Regions from separate parts of the Halomonas sp. KM007 genome, predicted to be linked through region 1. Evidence: predicted binding sites of a transcription regulator. Region 1 holds the regulator's gene; the other holds the start of a gene.
The links. Region 1 encodes FliA, which starts transcription of late flagellar genes. Its sites were predicted from a motif close to CTAAAGTTNNNNNNNNNNCNGCCGATA; they were not measured.

Region 1 (4,151 bases):
ACACTGAAGGCACTGTGTGCCCCCAGCCGCTGCAGATAGACGCGCCGCTCGGCAGCCGGCGCACGCAAGAAGCAGTTGCGCAGGTTGGCCGTGACGTCTGCGGGCACCAGGGGCTCGGTGTCGGCGGTGACGTCTTGAATCAAGCGCACCGGATGACGTTCGTAGGCATGCCGCAAGGCCAGTGGGAAATCGCTGGCCGGAAACCGTTGCCCGCGCAGCCCTGCCAAGCGCCCCGTACACTTTTCGGCCACGATGAGCCCATGCCAATCGCCGTCGAAATGGCACACCGAGACGCGCTCGTGCCCGGTCAACTCCTGAACGGCACCGACCAGGTAGTCCAGCAGTTCCTCCTGGTGCGTGGCTTCGGCCAGGCGCACCAGGCGCTCATTGAGCGTTCCCAGCAGGCGCTGCTTGCCCATCGGGGGCAATGGCTCTATTTCGACGACGACGTGTCGGTCTGTTCGATAGGCCTGGAGTTGAAAGCGCGTATCGACGGTGGCTCGGCGAAAAGTGAGCGGGCCGGATAGGCGGGGCTGCCCTTGCAGTTCATGGCGCAGCCGCTGGCTGAGCCGCTTGCCCAGCAGAGACGTCAGCGTAGGGGGCGGCTGCTCGTTGGTGGGTAACCCCAGTAATGCCGCCAGGTTGCGGCTGACGGCCTGAACCTGCCGCACGTCGGTATCCAGTACCAAGACAGCGCCAAAGGACTGCAGTCGAGAATGATGCGTCGACACGAAGATAGCCTCGAGATAGTGCTTTACCCCTCGACCTGCTGTTTGAGCAGCAGTTCAACGCGTCGGTTGGCAGCTCGCCCTTCCGAGGTAGCGTTACTTTCCATGGGTTGGGTGTCGGCATAGCCAACCGCCCGCATACGAGAAATGGCGATACCCTGACGCTCCAACTGGCGCACCACGGCAATGGCGCGACCCGTGGAAAGCTCCCAGTTAGAGGGAAAGCGCGGGGTGGCAATGGGCACGTTATCGGTATGCCCTTCCACCGATATTTGGCCTTCGAACGTTTGGAGTACTGACGTGAGACCTTCTAACACGATCAGGCCCTGAGGCGTTAGCACATCGCTACCACTGGAAAACAACAGGCTGTCGTCGATGCGCAGGGTGATGCCCTCACGACCCTGCGAGACACTGACCCCAGGAATATCCAGCCCCGCCATCTGCGACTGCACGCCGTCGTGACGTGGATGAATACCGGTGGCCAATGAGGCCAACGGCATGGCCATGATGGCACTGGCCGGCCCCATGGCATCGCTCTCCCTCCCTTCGCCACCGCCAGGAGGCGTCAGCGCCAGCAAGAGCACGAACAGGGTAATCAGCAGCGTCAAGACGTCCAGGTAACTGGTCAGCCACCCTTCGTCGCTCTCGCCCGCTGCCGCTGGCAGTTCCAGCGCAAACCGTGCCTCGTGATTGAGCATGGCGCTACCCTTTCAACGCCGAATCGACGCCTGGGCGCGGCTTGACGCTCGCATCACGGATTTCGTCGTGGTAGTTGGCCACGAACGAGTTCAACGTCTCTTCGATGAACGACGGCAAGCGACGCTTGGTAATGAGAGAAATGCCTTCCAGCACCATGTTCATGGTGATCAGGCGCTCTTCGGTCCGCCGCTCCAGTTTGACGGCAATGGGCTTGAAGACCAGATTGGCCAGCAGAATACCGTAAAACGTGGTGAGCAGCGCCACGGCCATACGTGGGCCGATCACCTGCAGATCGCCCGCATCCATGACTTCCAGCATGTTGACCAGCCCCACCAGCGTACCAATCATGCCAAAGGCCGGCGCATAGGTGGCCATGGTGCGGAAAATCTGCGCTTCGGCATGCTCACGCGCCTTCAGCCTTGCGATCCGCCAGCGCAGCATGTCGAAAATTTCATCTTCCTTGGTGTTGGCAATCACCAGTTGAATACCGGTGCGCAGAAACGGGTTGCGCGTATGCTCCAGCTCCCGCTCTACCGCTCGGACATCGCCCTTGAACCATAACCGCGACATGGCCACCAGCTCGCCGATATCATCGCGCACATAGGTGTTCTCGCGGCGGAATACCAGGCCTACCAGGCGCACTACCCGCAGTACCTCCTTCAAGGGGTAGCTGATGAACGTCGCCGCTAGGGTACCGGTAATGACGATGGCCAGACCAGGCAAGTTGATAAAGCTTTCTGGCGACTCTGCGGTAAAGAACAGCACGCTTATCAACAACAGCATGCTGGCAAATATGCCGATCAACGTAGAGGGGTTCATCAACGGCTCCTTGCCGGTTAACGTGAGAGGATAAGAAGGTCAATCTTGGTCGCTCAAGCGGGCACGAAGGCGGCTGACGGCCTGGCTATGCAGTTGCGATACCCGCGATTCGGTGACGCCCAGTACCGCCCCCACCTCTTTGAGGTTCATCTCTTCCTGGTAATACAGGGCCATCAGCAGTTTTTCACGCTCGGGCAACGCCTCGATCGCTTCGATCAGAGTGTGCCGCTGCTGCTCGTCGAGCAGTTGTTCGAAAGGGCGATTGGCGCTGCCTTCGTCCCCGGCTGGCTCACCGCCATCGGCCACCAGTTCCTCGAAGGGCAGTAGCTGCCCGCTATTGGTGTCGTTGAGCAGCTGTTGATAGTCGCTCAGCGGCATCTCCAGCTCACGGGCAATTTCCACCTCTTCAGGGGGCCTGCCCAGCGTCTGCTCCAAACGGCGTACGGTTTCATCGACTGCGCGGGCAGAGCGGCGCACGCTGCGCGGCAGCCAGTCCCGAGTGCGCAGTTCATCCATCATGGCGCCCCGAATGCGTTGGCTGGCGAACGTGGCAAACGTCGCGCCCTGTGCGGCATCAAAGCGACCCAGTGCCTCCAGCAAGCCCACCATGCCCGCTTGAATCAGATCATCCAGCTCGATACTGGCGGGCAACCTGACCTGCAGTGTCAAGGCCTGACGTCTCACCAGTGGCATGTATTGAGTTAACAGCTCACTCTGCTTGATCCTGCCTTGTGCTGTATACATCCTATTGCCTCACGGCTAAACGATCTTTACTGATAATTCACGATGACCTGCAGCCCCTGTACGCGCACGGGCCGTTGCCCCGGCGACAGCGCAAAGCGCAAATGAAGCGGCGCGTTGGCTTCCAGACCTGCCAGTGCCATGGTGCTGCCACGCATGCCACTCAGGGGCACGCATTGTGCAGGATGGCATAGCCAGGCGTTGACAGGCGCATGGGCAGGCGCCTCGAAACGCCATTGCACCCTCGCCAATGTCGCGTCGCCCAGCGGTATGCCCGCCGGAGGCCTGATGGCCTGGCTGCTGCTCGCCCGATCGCTCATGGCCACCATCACCGCGGGCATTTGACTGCTCCAGCTACCTGTCGCCGCCCGCGCCGATTCACCCACAACCAGCGATAACACCAGCACCCACGCGGCGCTGGAGAGAAACACGCTCCATGTCACTGTTGACCACTTTGCGGTGTTGATCAATGTTCGTAGCAACATCGTCTGTAGAGGCATTGCCGGTCCCTTGTCATGGGGTCATCAACGAGCCAGTAGCAACAGCTCTATTTGCAAATAGTGCGCAGCGGCATCACGCAGGTTGTCCAGCAAGCCCTGACGCGGGAGGTGCGGCTCGTGCAGGGCCAGCAGGCGGCGCGGCCCCCCTTGCTCACGCATCTGGCGTAGGGCACGGTACATGCTCGCGAAGGCCTCGGCGTCACTGCTCACCCATAGCGCCCAGTGAGGGTGATGCGCCAAGGCAGCCATCGACCCTGCCTCGGGGCTTGCCACCTTGACGTCCCACTCCTGAGGATCGCCCGCCCACTGGCGCCCCAGCGATGCCCACTGCGCCAAGCGACCTTTGACCTTGTCGACGTGCACGGCACCCGCTGAGCTCAACCCCACAATGACCAGTGTGCGTGTCGGGCGGGGGGCCGTTACGTTCGCTGCCGCACTTGCGACCTCCTTGGGAGCGGTTTCCGAAGCGTCCGCGCCAACGTTCGTTTGCGCCACTTCCTTGTCTGAAGTGGAAGTATCGACACTCGGCGCGTCGGCCGCAGGCTCGTCAGGTTGCTCGCCTCGCTGCTGGCGCTGCAAATCTGCCCATTTTCTCAGCCCGGCAGCCTGATCCTGGCCATTCATAGCACATCCTCGAGGCTGACACTGCCCAGTTGCCGAATGG
Region 2 (4,151 bases), 760 kb from region 1:
AGATCCGCGAATGGCGCTCTCGTGAAGACATAAACCAGAGTGAAGAACGTGTTCTGATCGCAGACCTAGGTCATGTTGACAAATGGCGGAGCCAGAGGCGGATCGACGTGATGTCGATGAAGCCCAGGAAGCTTTCGGCGGTCTTGTCGTAGCGGGTGGCGACGCGACGGGCATTCTTGAGCTTGTTGAAGCGCCTGGGGCCACCATCCCCGTTAGCACGCCAAGCGCCCGCTTCCCCCAGCGGGCGTTTTTTTATGGGTTTCAGTTGGCTCAAGCCGCTTGTTTGTCCAGGCGCGTCATTCGCTTGGCTTCACGCGCAGTCGGCGGCGCCTTGGCCAAACATATCGAACATCAATTCGCGGCCCATGCCCGTCAACACCCAGCGGCCATAACTGTTGTAGGTGGCGGCACCGCTCTCTTCCAACACCTGCTGGCACATGGCCCAGCCAGTTTGCTGCTGGCGCAGCGTGTTCAGCTCATGGCGGGACAATCCGCGTTGCGACAAGGTGATGGTTTCAAGGACGTGGCCGCTTTCGTAAAGCAGCTCGGCAGCACGGGAAAGGCAGTGACGCAGGCTGCGTTGCAGATGAAAGGCAGCGCTGGAGGCCTGAGATAACGCTTCTGCGGGCATGGATGACTCCTGCAATCGCACGGAAAAGGGGATGTGCTGCGGTGCATTATAAATGAGCAGGGGCGTTAGACCAAGGTCTATGTTGAACCATGAGGGGCGCGCAGGGTGGTTGCCACATGTCTGCAACGTAAAGCCCGTAGATTTCACTTGTGAGCCGCTGAAATTCGCCTTTGCCAACACAATGCGCTCAGCAAGAAATCAGCAAGAAAATAATGAAAAATTGGATGAACCCTAAAGACTGGGGTTAAATGGCCGAAGGTTATTAGTAATACAGCACACTGTTAAACGATTCATTGGCGTCGGAGCACATAGCGAGGCGTATAAACTAAAGGACATTAGCGTATGGCTTCCATTTCATCATTGGGTATCGGTTCAGGGCTTGATCTCAACGGCTTGCTAGACCAACTGCAAGAAGCCGAGCGGGGCAAGCTGCAGCCCATCGAGCGGCAACTGGAAACCCAGCAGACCAAAATTTCCGCCTACGGCCAGCTGCAAAGCGCCATGTCTCAGTTTCAAACGGCGGCGGCGGCGCTCAACGACAGCGCCCTGTACGAAAGCCTGTCAACCAACGTTGGTGGCAGCGCCATTACGGCCGCCGCTGATGGCGAAGCGCAGCCTGGCAGCTACAGCGTAACGGTTGAAACGCTAGCAACCCGCGGCACTCTGGCTTCTAAAGGCGTTACAGCTGTGGATGACGTACTCACCACTGCAGAGGAAACGCTTACCTTTACTTTTGGTAATGGCAACACTCAGGATGTCACCATTGCGGCAGATAGCACCCTCGAAGGTATACGGGATGCCATCAACGCAAAGGAAGATTCGGGTGTTAACGCTACGATTGTATACGATGGCACCGACTATCGGTTGTCGCTGAGTTCAAGTGAAACAGGCGCTGATGCATCCATTAGCAGCTTCTCAATTACTGGGGGCGTTGCACTTGAAGCAGATGGTGGCGTAGATGTTAATGGCGACAGTACAGGCACACATCAAAGCGGCACAGACGCCGCGCTGAATGTGAATGGCATCGCCATCACTAGTCCTACCAACCAAGTAGAGGGCGCCATTCAAGGGGTCACGCTCAACCTGCAAGAAGAAGGCACCAGCACCGTGGCCGTAGAACAAGACACCCGCGCCGTTCGAGAGGCAATCACCAGCTTCGTAGACGCCTACAACGACCTGAAAGGAACCATTGGTGAACTCGGCTTTAATGCCGAAACGGGCGTTGCTGGCGAATTGACCGGCGATAGCGCCATGCGCACAGTCGAATCGCGCTTACGCAGTGTGTTAAGCGGTGGCATGGAAGGCGAGTTCTCCATGCTGAGCGATATCGGCGTTACCCTTCAGCGCGATGGCACTTTGGCCGTCGATAGCGACAAGTTAGATGATGCCATTGCCAACAACCAGGAGGCGCTTTCCACCTTCTTTGCAGGCGACGCCAGCGACGCGGGCATGGCCGGTCAAGTGAACCAAACCATTGAGCAGCTGTTAGGTAGTAATGGCACGGTGGCAGGCGCGATTTCAGGCGCTGAAAACCGCGTCGAGTCATTGGGAGAGCGTTATCTGCGCATGGAGCAATCCATCGAGCAGACCATTTCTCGCTATCGTACCCAGTTTGGCCAATTGGATAGCATGATTGCCCAAATGAACCAGACCAGCGATTACCTTACCCAGCAGTTTGATGCGTTGGACGCCCAACTGGGCCGCCGCTAAGCGCTCTCCCGCCTTACCTTACGCCTGCTGGAAACAGCAGGCGTTTTTGTGACTGGCATACTTTATTACGTGCAGGCAAAGCTTAAAAAAACACTCACCCCATTCAAGTTTTCCGCTGATGCGCCGATAATGACTTTACATTTGATCGCTCTGCTTAACCCCCCCTTCAGGAGCGACGACACAAGCGCGTTCATCGCGCATGGGTTTAGCCTTTTGCACCGAGGAACATCTGCATGGCGACAATAACCTCTCTAGGCGTTGGCTCTGGCCTGGATCTCACCGGCTTGCTGGATCAGCTACAGGCTGCGGAACGCGGCAAGCTCGTGCCCATTACCCGCCAAAAAGAGCAGCAGCAGGCCAAAATTTCGGCTTTCGGCCAGCTGCAAACGTCGCTGAACGGATTTCAGGATGCGCTGGCTAAAATCAACGACCCCAAACTCTACCAAAGTCTTTCCGCCAACGTGCGGGGCGATGCCATTAAAGCCACCACCACCGCCAGCGCGCTGCCCGGCAGCTACCGAGTAGAGGTGTCGCAGTTGGCCACTTCTGGCACCCTGGCATCCAACCGCATCACGGGTGAAAAAAATGCCGCGCTAGACCTGCAGGGGGCTACGGCCATACGGCTCAATTTTGGCGGCGCAGATTCGGTTGATATTGCCATGGCCCCCAACAGCAGCCTGGAAGCCATTCGTAACGCCATTAACGCCCACAAGGATGCAGGCGTTAACGCCACCATCATCAACGATGGCCAAGGCTACCGGCTGGCGCTCAGTTCTAAAAACACTGGGGCGGATGCCTCTATTGCCAGCTTTAGCTTTGTCGATGCCAGCCAAGACCCGGCAGTAACCGTGGCAGGGCCCTTTGCTGAAGATGCCGCCACCAAGCGAGCCGGTGAGGATGCCGCGCTCACGGTCAACGGCATTTCCATTAGCAGTGCCAACAACCAAATAGAAGGTGCCATTCAAGGGGTCACGCTGAACCTGGCCGAACTCAGCATTGCCGATGGCGAAACCGCCACCAGCACCATTACTGTCGAACGAGACACCCTCAAGCAGCGCGAAGCCATTAACGGCTTCGTGAAAGCGTTCAACGACCTGAAAGGCACCATTGCCAAGCTCACCAGCTTTACCGGCGACAGCGAAACCGCAGGCGAACTGGTTGGCGACAGCACCGTGCGCACCATTGAAAGTCGCTTGCGTAGCGTGTTGACCGGTGGTGTGGAAGGTGGCGAGCTGGGCACCCTGAACCAGTTAGGCATTACCCTGCAACGAGACGGCACGCTGGAAATGGATGACGATACAATCAGCGATCTAGTCGCCAATAACCCCCAAGCACTCAGCGACTTTTTCGTAGGTGGTGAAGCAGGGAATGGCTTGGCAGCCCAGCTCGACAGCACCGTAGAGCGAATGCTTGGCGATAACGGAGTAGTAAAGCTGGCCATTAGCGGTGCCGAAAACCGCGTGAAAAGCCTAGACGAACGCTTTGAACGCATGGAAGTGACCATCGAGCGCACCATCAGCCGCTACCGCACCCAGTTCGGCCAGTTAGACGCGATGATTGCGCAGATGAACAGCATGAGTACTTATCTGACTCAGCAGTTTGATGCGCTAGATGCACAGCTAGGGCGCAAGAGGTAGCCGCTACCAATTGCCCGAAGCCCCCATCGTAAGGGGGCTTTGTTGCTGTGCGCCAGGCATGGCGCGTAGCGCCTTGATAGGCGCTGTTCCTGGGGGTGGTGCCTCAGGATGACTTGGGGGTGAAAGTCCCCTGCACGCCCGGTAAGGGGAAGTGCTAGCCGACGGCAAGGGTG

Region 2: fliD (flagellar filament capping protein FliD) is a predicted target of FliA. The motif match lies at 2,444-2,470, and genes of this name have one in related genera.

What each region holds. Positions count from the first base shown of each region.
Region 1 is NZ_CP136131.1:1,683,302-1,687,452, forward strand. Features, by position in the region: gene RVM27_RS07860 (sensor domain-containing diguanylate cyclase) at 1-731, opposite strand, end outside; gene RVM27_RS07865 (OmpA/MotB family protein) at 755-1,426, opposite strand; gene RVM27_RS07870 (motility protein A) at 1,431-2,246, opposite strand; gene RVM27_RS07875 (RNA polymerase sigma factor FliA) at 2,286-2,990, opposite strand; gene RVM27_RS07880 (flagellar protein FlhE) at 3,017-3,430, opposite strand; gene RVM27_RS07885 (hypothetical protein) at 3,512-4,111, opposite strand; gene flhF (flagellar biosynthesis GTPase FlhF) at 4,108-4,151, opposite strand, start outside.
Region 2 is NZ_CP136131.1:2,440,121-2,444,271, forward strand. Features, by position in the region: gene RVM27_RS11500 (DNA adenine methylase) at 1-33, shown strand, start outside; partial or broken gene RVM27_RS11505 (IS5/IS1182 family transposase) at 71-196, opposite strand; gene RVM27_RS11510 (hypothetical protein) at 311-631, opposite strand; gene fliD (flagellar filament capping protein FliD) at 974-2,341, shown strand; gene fliD (flagellar filament capping protein FliD) at 2,575-3,978, shown strand.